One region of the Mesorhizobium sp. WSM4887 genome, then DNA from elsewhere that is predicted to be linked to it. Evidence: predicted binding sites of a transcription regulator. Region 1 holds the regulator's gene; each other region holds the start of a gene.
The links. Region 1 encodes LexA, which represses DNA repair genes until DNA is damaged. Its sites were predicted from a motif close to TGTTCNNNNTGTGTTCNG; they were not measured.
Positions count from the first base shown of each region.

Region 2: P9230_RS03990 (UvrD-helicase domain-containing protein) is a predicted target of LexA. The motif match lies at 1,884-1,901, and genes of this name have one in related genera.
Region 3: P9230_RS28980 (PA0069 family radical SAM protein) is a predicted target of LexA. The motif match lies at 1,403-1,420, and genes of this name have one in related genera.

Region 1 covers NZ_JARTVP010000001.1:88,397-91,672, reverse strand. Annotated here, with positions in the region: gene P9230_RS00400 (ComEC/Rec2 family competence protein) at 1-1,052, shown strand, start outside; gene lexA (transcriptional repressor LexA) at 1,036-1,770, opposite strand; gene glp (gephyrin-like molybdotransferase Glp) at 1,887-3,092, opposite strand; gene moaC (cyclic pyranopterin monophosphate synthase MoaC) at 3,094-3,276, opposite strand, start outside.
Region 2 covers NZ_JARTVP010000001.1:819,551-822,826, forward strand. Annotated here, with positions in the region: gene P9230_RS03985 (glucose/quinate/shikimate family membrane-bound PQQ-dependent dehydrogenase) at 1-1,760, opposite strand, end outside; gene P9230_RS03990 (UvrD-helicase domain-containing protein) at 1,942-3,276, shown strand, end outside.
Region 3 covers NZ_JARTVP010000014.1:11,092-14,367, forward strand. Annotated here, with positions in the region: gene P9230_RS28980 (PA0069 family radical SAM protein) at 174-1,328, opposite strand; gene P9230_RS28985 (glycosyltransferase) at 1,477-1,980, shown strand; gene P9230_RS28990 (hypothetical protein) at 2,175-3,149, shown strand; gene moaB (molybdenum cofactor biosynthesis protein B) at 3,164-3,276, opposite strand, start outside.

The sequences.
Region 1 (3,276 bases):
GAGCGCCGCCGGCAAAGCGTTCGTTCCTGCGGTTCATGTCGCACAAACTGGCAGTCGGAGCAGGTGGCGCCGCGATGACGTCGATCATTGCCGGAAGTGCCACGGCGCTGTTTGCCATCTGGCATTTCCAGCGCGTCTCGCCGCTTAGCCTGCTGGCCAATCTCGCGATCATGCCGATCGTCACGATCGTGATGTTTCTCGCCGTCGCCAGCGCGGTCATGATGCCGTTCGGCTTCGACGGGCCCTTCCTCTATTTGATGGGCAAGGGCCTGGCGGCGATGATCGCGATCTCGGCGTGGATTTCGGAGTGGTCGCCGGTCGATGCCGTGGGCCTGATCTCGATCCATTCGGTGCTGCTGGCGACGATCGCGCTCGTCATCGCCACGATGGCGACTACGTGGCTCAGGCTGGCCGCGATTCCTTTCGCTGCCGCGGCCGTCATGATGATCCCGCAGGTGCGCACGCCCGACCTGCTGATCTCGGAGGACGCGCATCTGGTGGCGATGCCGATCGGCGGCGGCGAACTCGCCATCAATCGTGCCCGCTCGAACGAGTTCACCACCGATAACTGGAAACGCGCGCTCAAGGCCGAAACGATCGTGCCGCCGGAGACATTCGCCAAGGGCACGCTGGACATAGCCGATCCCGTCGACCTGCCGCCTGGATCGCCCTTTTACTGCACGGGCGATCTCTGCATTGGCCGGCATCCATCAGGCGCGATCGTCGCGCTCGCCGAAAAACGCGAAGCTGCCCGGCCTGCCTGCGACTTCGCAGACCTCATCGTCATCAACGACGCCACGGCCTACAATCCCTGCCGCGATCCGCGTGTCCTCGTTGTCACCAAGCGGCAGCTCGCGCGCGACGGCAGTGCCGCCGTCTTCTTCGATCCGCAATCGGCGACGGCGCGAGCAACCATTCAATACGCCGTCGAAAAACCGTACCGCCCTTGGCACGAACAGCGGCGCTACTCGCGTGAGGCGAGGGGGTTGGCGCCTTACAAGAAGCCCGAGAAGCCGAAAGCCAAGCCGCAGCCCCTCAGTAGCGGCGGATGAGCCCGACGAGCTTGCCCTGAACCTTGACGCGATCGGGACCGAAGATGCGCGTCTCATAGGCCGGATTGGCAGCCTCGAGCGCGATGGAGGCGCCCTTGCGGCGGAAGCGCTTCAGCGTCGCCTCCTCGTCATCGACCAGCGCCACGACGATCTCCCCGGGGCTCGCAGTGCTGGCGTTGCGGATGATGACCGTGTCGCCGTCGAAGATGCCGGCCTCGATCATCGAATCGCCTTTGACCTCGAGCGCGTAGTGCTCGCCGCCCGCGATCATGTCCGGCGGCACTGTGATCGAATGCGTCTGGTGCTGGATGGCGTCGATCGGCACGCCGGCGGCAATGCGACCCATCACCGGGATGGAGACGGCTGAAACGGCGTCGTCGTCATTGCTGGGCGTCGGCGTGCGGGCGGGCGCCGCGGGTTTGATCTGGCGGCCGAGATTGCCTTGGCCGCCCTGGATGACGCTCGGCGAGAATTTCTTCGCCGCATTGAGGCCGGGCGCGATCGAGTCAGGTAGGCGCAGCACTTCAAGAGCACGCGCCCGGTTCGGAAGCCGGCGAATGAAACCGCGCTCCTCCAGCGCCGTGATCAGGCGGTGGATGCCCGATTTCGAGGCAAGGTCGAGCGCTTCCTTCATCTCATCGAAAGACGGCGGAATGCCGCTTTCCTTGAGCCGTTCATGGATGAACATCAGCAGTTCATGTTGTTTGCGCGTCAGCATGGCGGCCCCCATGGGTTCTGAAACCAGAATCAGAAAAACAAACCCAGAACAAACACTATCTGTTCCAGTTGTGTTCCGCAACCGTTTAAAGTTTAGTGAATGTGTTGACGTTTTGTTCAGCGTAACATCAGAACGGTGCATTCCTCGCCGGCTTCAGCCGCCGGTGCGAAGGGTTGGCGCACGATCAGGCCATTGGCATCGGCGAGCATCCTCAACATCGAGGAATCCTGGATGCCGAACGGTGTTGCGATCAACCCCCCCGCATCTTCGCGGACCACGGCGCGGACATAGTCCTGCCTGAGATCGTTGGCGTGCATTGCGACGCCTAACCGGGCCGTGCGGATTTCCTGACGGCAGGACCGGCCGCCCAGCCGCGCCAGAAGCGGCTTCAGGAACAGCTGCGAGCAGACCAGGCTTGCGACCGGATTGCCGGGCAGGCCGATGCAGCGAATGTCGCCGAGCCGGCCAAACATCAGCGGCTTGCCGGGACGCATGGCGATCTTCCAGAAGTCGAGCTGCATGCCTTCGCCGGTCAGCACGTCATGGATCAAGTCGTGGTCGCCGACGGAGGCGCCGCCAAGCGTGACGATGACGTCGGCGCCGGCCTTGACCGCCTTCTTGACCAGGGCCGCGATCGCGTCCTTGCGGTCGGCGGCAATGCCGAGGTCGAGCGCGCGCGCGCCGACCGACTGGGCCGTAGCTGTGACGCCACAGGTATTCGACGAGATGATCTGGTCGGGGCCGAGCGCGCTGCCCGGCGGCAGCAATTCATCGCCGGTGGCGATGATGGCGAGCAGCGGCTGCCGCACCACGTTGAGACTCGGATGGTTGGCCGATGCCGCCAGCGAAAGCGCCGCCGGATCGAGCTGGCGGCCTTTTTCGAGGAGCAGGTCGCCCTCGCAGAAGTCGAGGCCGCGGCGACGGACGTTTCGTCCCTCCACGGTCGGCTCGGTCACTTCGATGCCGCCGCCGCCGAGATCGCGGACATTCTCCTGGATAACGATGGTATCGGCGCCTTCGGGGAGCGGCGCGCCGGTGAAGATGCGCACGGCCTCGCCCTTGCCGACAGAGCCGGTGAAGCCACGCCCGGCGGGCGCCATGCCGATCACGGAGAGCCGCGCCGGCGCCGAGGCTACGTCGGCGGCCCGCACGGCATAGCCGTCCATCGCCGACGCATTGAAGGGCGGCTGGGTGCGCAGAGCCACCACGGGGTCGGCCAGCACCCGGCCGGACGCGTCGGCCAGCGGCACGCTTTCGCCTGGCAGCGCGGTCGCGCCGTCCAACAGGCGTTGGAGCGCCTCGGCGACCGGAAGCAAAGCCATGCTAAGGACCTACCTTGTAGTCGCCCGACTTGCCGCCGGTTTTCTCGACCAGCCTGATGCCGGAAATCGCCATGGCGCGGTCCGCTGCCTTGGCCATGTCGTAGATGGTGAGGCAGGCAACCGACGCCGCGGTCAGCGCCTCCATTTCGACCCCGGTCTTGCCGGTAACCCTGGCAAGCGCGGT
Region 2 (3,276 bases), 730 kb from region 1:
TGCCGCACCGGGTCGACCGCGACCCCGCCCCAGTTGAACACGCCGAAATTGCCGGGGTAGACCAGCGTGCCCTGCAGCGAGGGCGGCGTGTAGCGTCCCTCGTAACGCAGTGTCTTCAGTTCGATCCGGCACGCCAGCTGATCGAACATGGTGATGCCCCACATGTCGGCGCCGGTCAGCGGCTTCGGGTTGAACGACAGGTCGGACGACGGCTGCGTCGGCGAGGTATGGTCGCCTTCGATCGCTCCGCCCGGTGCCGGCACTTCCTTCACCGGAATGATCGGTTCGCCAGTGCGCCGATCGAGCACATAGAGATCGCCCTGCTTGGTCGGCCCTACCAGTGCCTGCACCACGCCGCTCCCCGTCGTAATGTCGACCAGCGTCGGCTGCGCCGGCACGTCCATGTCCCACAGGTCGTGATGCACGGTCTGGCGCACCCAGCGCAACTGTCCGGTGTTGAGGTCGAGCGCGGTGATCGAGGAGGAGAATTTTTCGACATTGGCGCTGCGGCCCATGCCGAGCTGGTCGGGCGTCTGGTTGCCGAGCGGCAGGTAGAGCAGGCCAAGCTTCTCGTCGGCGCTCGCCGTTGACCACATGTTGGGCGAGTTGTTGGTGTAGTTCTGCCCCGCCGGCAGCGGCGTCGTCTGATCCGGTTTGCCGGAATCCCAATTCCACAACAGCGCGCCGGTGCCCGCGTCATAGGCGCGGATGACGCCCGACGGCTCCTCGGTCGAATAATTGTCGTTGACCGCGCCCCCAACGATGATCTTGCCGGCGAGGATCAGCGGCGCCGAGGTCGAATAGTAGTAGCCCGACTTCGGAAAGGGCATGTTGGCCATCAGGTTCAGCGTGCCGCCTTCCGCGAAGGACGGACAAACTTGCCCGTTCGCGGCATCGAGGGCGATCAGCCGGGCGTCCGAAGTCGGCAGGTAGATGCGTGCCGCGCAGGGCTGGCCCGCCGCGATCTTCGCATCGGCGTAATAGGAAACACCGCGGCAGGTCTGGTGCTGGCGGTTGGGATCGAGCTTGATCTTCGGGTCGTAGCGCCATTTCTCCTTGCCGGTCGCGGCATCGATGGCGATGGCGAAATTGTGGGGCGTGCAGATGTAGAGCGCATCACCGACCTTGAGTGGCGTCACCTGATAGGTCGTCTCACCGATGTCGTCGGGACCCTTCATGTCGCCGGTACGATAGGTCCAGGCCGGCTGCAGCTTGGCGACATTGTCCGGCGTGATCTGAGCGAGCGGCGAGTAACGCTGGCCGAACGGCGTGCGGCCGTAGAAATGCCATTCGCCCGCCGGCATGTCGCCGCCGAGATTGGCCGTCGGCGTCACCTTATCGGTGTTGAGCGTGCCGCCGATGTCCTTCGGATCGGCGGTCATCGAATAGCCGGCCACTGCAAGCGATGCGAGCACCGCCAGGATGAGCGGAGCGCGTCCGTCCGGACCGGTGAATCCCCGCCTGGCCCATGGCGTCAGCAGCCAGAGCGCGATGAGAACGATGATGCCGCCGCGCGGGCCGAGCTGCCACCAATCAAAGCCGGTTTCCCACACCGCCCAGCACAGCGAGGCGAGCACGATCGCGGCATAGAGCCAGAGCCCTGTCGATCTGCGGCGGAAAACGAGCCAGGCGGTGATCAGGAAGGCCAGTCCGGCAATCAGGTAGTACCAGCTGCCACCCAACGTCACCAGCCAGATGCCGCCGCCGCCGAGGACCAGGCCGATAAGCAAAAGGACGAGGGAGGTGATGGTGACAGCCAAGACGATACTCCTTCGACTGTTGCGCCGTGCGGCGCCTGTGAGGCAACGGCTTGCCGTCCCTGCCCTGCTGGCAGCTTTCTCTCGCAAGTTGCGCCTGTCAAGCCGGCCCCGAACAGGAACAACTAGAACAAAACGGAGACACTTCTGGCCTTTCGCTGCCGAATCACTACATTCGGGGGCGATGTCCGGCTTTTCGGAAGACATGCCCTTTTTTGACGAACCGAATGCGCGGCCCGCCGCCCCATCCGGCCTTGCCGCGCGCGCCATGGCCGCACGCAACGCGCAGAACCGTGCGCCCGATTATCTGAACGGCCTCAATCCCGAACAGCGGCTCGCTGTTGAAACGACCGAAGGCCCGGTTCTGGTGCTGGCCGGCGCCGGCACCGGCAAGACGCGGGTGCTCACCACGCGAATCGCCCACATCCTTGCCACCGGCAGGGCCTTCCCCTCGCAGATTCTCGCCGTCACCTTCACCAACAAGGCCGCGCGCGAGATGAAGCAGCGCATCGGCTTGCTGATCGGCGAGCAGAATGTCGAGGGCATGCCCTGGCTCGGCACCTTCCACTCGATCGGCGTCAAGCTGCTGCGCCGGCATGCCGAGCTTGCCGGATTGAAATCCGATTTCACCATCCTCGATACCGATGACGTGGTGCGGCTGATCAAGCAGCTGATCCAGGCCGAAAATCTGGACGACAAGCGCTGGCCGGCCAAGACCTTCGCGCAGATGATCGACAACTGGAAGAACAAGGGCCTTGGCCCCGACGAGATTCCGGAAGGCGACGCGCGCAGCTTCGGCAACGGCAAGGGGCGCCAGCTCTACAAGGCCTATCAGGAACGGCTGCAGACGCTGAATTCCTGCGACTTCGGCGATCTCCTCTATCACCCGATCCGCATCTTCCGCGCCTATCCGGACGTGCTGAAGGACTATCACCGCAAGTTCAAATACATCCTGGTCGACGAGTACCAGGACACCAACACCGCGCAATACATGTGGCTGCGCTTGTTGGCGCAGAGGCCGCAATACTCCCCCCTTGAGGGGGAGGTGTCCGCGAAGCGGACGGAGGGGGTCGCCGCGGAAGGCGCCGCCCAGTCATCAGGCGCCGGAGCGTCGAGCACTGCCGCGAGGACCCCTCCCGACCGGGCTTCACCCGGCCACCCTCCCCTCAAGGGGGAGGGAAACCGGCGTCAATCCACTGTCAACATTTGCTGCGTCGGCGACGACGACCAGTCGATCTATGGCTGGCGCGGCGCCGAGGTCGACAATATCCTGCGCTTCGACAAGGATTTTCCGGGCGCCACCATCATCAGGCTGGAGCGCAACTACCGCTCCACCGCGCATATACTGGGTGCGGCTTCGCATCTTATCGCCCACAATGAGGGCCGCTTCGGCAAGACGCTGTTCACCGACCGCAACGACCCCGAGGACGACAAGGTGCATGTCCATGCCGCCTGGGATTCGGAGGAAGAGGCGCGCGCCATCGGCGAGGCGATCGAGGCCTACCAGCGGCAAAAGCAC
Region 3 (3,276 bases), on a different contig from region 1:
TCACGGCCGGGGGACTGGGCCGGACGGGATTCTTGAGCAATTCCAGGAAGAGTGCGTAGCGGGCCTTCCGTACGAAGTTACATCAAAACAGAGGGTTAGCGGATCGCAATCCGGGCGCAAAACTCTGCCTCCCGAGTTGCCTTAGCCGCCGGCCTTCGCGGCCGGCATCATCTTCACAGCAGCATCAACTGCTCGCCGACGCCGGAGCCTGCGACGAACTGGTCGGTCCGAAGCTGCCGCCGCTCGGCATTGAGGCCGAGCCGCTTGGCGGCGATCTCGAAGCGCCGGCCGATCTGCCAGGCATAGGGTCCGGCGCCCTTCATGCGCTTGCCCCATTCCGAATCGTAGTCCTTGCCGTCGCGCATCGAGCGGATCAGCGACATCACATGCCGGTAGCGATCCGGATAATGGCGCAACAGCCAGTCCTTGAAGATCGGCGCCACCTCGAGCGGCAGACGCAGCACGACATAGCCTGCCTCCCTGGCGCCGGCGGCGCGCGCCGAATCGAGGATGCGCTCCATCTCCGGATCGGTGAGGCCGGGAATGATCGGCGCCACCATCACCGAGGCGGGGACGCGGGCATCCGAAAGCTGCCTTATCGCTTCCAGCCGCTTTGTCGGCGTCGAGGCGCGCGGCTCCATGGTTCTCGCCAGCATGCGGTCGAGCGTCGTCACCGACAGCGCCACCTTGGCGAGCCCGCGCTCGGCCATGCGCGACAGGATGTCGATATCGCGCGTCACCAGTGCCGACTTGGTGACGATGCCGACCGGATGGCCACGCGCCTCCAGCACCTCCAGGATCTCGCGCATGATGCGGTATTGCTTTTCGATCGGCTGATAGGGATCGGTGTTGGTGCCGATGGCGATGGTGCGCGGCTGGTAGCCGGGCTTCGACAATTCCCTGTCCAGCATTCGCGCCGCATCGGGCTTGGCAAAGAGCTTCGATTCGAAATCGAGCCCCGGCGACAGGCCCATGAAGGAATGCGTCGGCCTGGCAAAGCAGTAGACGCAGCCATGCTCGCAGCCGCGATAGGGATTGATCGAACGATCGAAGGAAATGTCCGGCGACTCGTTGCGCGTGATGATGGTGCGCGGCTTCTCGACCTGCACCTCCGTCTTGAACGGCGGCAGTTCCTCCAGCGAGTTCCAGCCATCGTCGAACACATGCCGGCTGACCGGCTCGAAGCGGCCGGACGGATTGATGCCCGCGGAGCGTCCGCGATTGCGGTCCGGCCGCACGCGCATGCCGCTCTGGTCTATCATTGCATTTGCCATCTCGGCTCTGCCTGCTCCGAAAGCGGCAATGTCGGCGCGCACGATCTGTTCCATTTTCGCCCTCTCCCAGGGACTGTGGGCAGGCTGTCGAATCGCTCTGTTCATGAAACTATTCCTATTTTGCCAATGAGAACAAAGCAAGAACTTTCTCGTTCAGAAAGCGCAACTGGCGCAGCGCCGCGCTTTCCGCTATTCGGCTAAAATGCTCAGCGTCCTTATCGAAACCAGGAACGACGAAGAAGGCCTTGCCCGCACGCTGGCCTCGCTGATCGGCGGCGCGGTCGAGGGCGTGGTGCGCGACGTCATCGTCTGCGACACCGGCTCGACCGACCAGACGCATCGCGTCGCCGAGCATGCCGGCTGCCACCTTGTCGCCGGCGGCATCGCAACAGGCATCGGCCAGGCCAAGGGCGACTGGCTGCTGCTTCTGGAACCCGGCGCCCGGCTCGCCGAAGGCTGGATCGACGAGGTCGTCGCTCACACGGCGAAACAGACGATGCCGGCGCGTTTTTCACGCGCCCGCGGCAATCGCACGCCGTTTCTGGTCCGGGTTTTTTCGGGCAACCGGGCTCTGGAGGAAGGGCTTGTCATCAGCAAGCGCCAGGCCACGGTGCTGGCGAAAAGCGCCCGCAGCGCCGAAGCCCTGGCGCGCGGCCTCGCCACCAGAAGGCTGATTGCCGAAATCTGGGTGGCGCCGCCGAAGTGAGCGCATGCCCTCCTTCTCTCCAGAAGGCGAAAAGAGAGAAAAAGGCCGCGAACTTTGCCGGCCCATACTATTGTGCATTGCACAAAAACCTGCAGTGGATTAGCATCTGCTTGAAGCGGGACAATCGGGATTGGGTGACGATGAAGCGGCAGACGGCTGGCGCTTCGTCGGACGCCATGCATACGAGGAACCCGATGAACCTTGGTACTCCAGACAATTCAGGCGCGGCCAGCCTGGAGGCGATCGCTCGTAATGGCAGCCTGTTCAGGCGCATCGCCGTGCGCATCCCGACCTATCTGAAAGATCTACGCGAAAATCCGGCCTGGCTGCCGATGTTCGTGCTGGCGCGCACCATGCCGGGGCGCCGCATGCACTGGCTAGGCGCCAGACGCGTTCGCCCGCTCGACAATGCGGGAGAGACGATGTTTGCCGGCGTCGATCGCGAGGCGGTGGTCGCGGCGCTTCGCTCCGATGGACTGTTTTCGGGGTTCACGCTGCCGTCGGCGATCCATGAGGAGATCGCCGTTTTTGCGCAACGCACGCCCTGTTTCGGCAATTTCGACCGCCGTCTCGAATTCATGCCGGGCGACCATGCCGAGGCGGAGAAGCGTTTCGGCCGCTCGCTGCTCAGCGGGCATTATTTCGAACGCATTCTCGATTGCCCGGCGGCGCTTGCCATCCAGCGGGATCCGCTGCTCCTCGAGGTCGCGCAGCACTATCTCGGCGGCCAGGCGAAACTGATCACGACGCGCGTGTGGTGGAGCTTTCCGACCGGCAAGGCCTCGGATGCCGACAAGAATCTCGCCTCGCTCGGCAAATACCATTTCGATCTCGACGATTGGCGGATGCTGAAATTCTTCTTCTATCTGGTGCCGGTCGACGCCGGCACCGGCCCGCATGTCTATGTCCGCGGCAGCCACAGGCGCCGCGCGCTCAAGCACCAGCTCACGCTTCTGGTCGGCCACCCCGCGGAAGACGTGCTGGACGTCTACGGTCCGGAAAGCTCTGTGACGCTGACGGGCGAGGCGGGCCTCGGCTTCGTCGAGGATCCGTTCGGCTTCCATATGGGAACGGTGCCGGCGCATACGCCGCGGCTGATGATGGAAATCGGCTTCGGCGTCTCGCGGCCGTCGCGCCGCCGCTTCCACGGCGAGCCGGTCATCCGCTGAGCCGGACGGGGCCGCTACTCCGGCTTGCCGCGGCGCCTGAGGTGCTCGTCCAGCCGCGGCATGATCTCGACGAAGTTGCAGGGCATGTGCCGGTAGTCAAGCTGCGCCTTGATGATGCCGTCCCAAG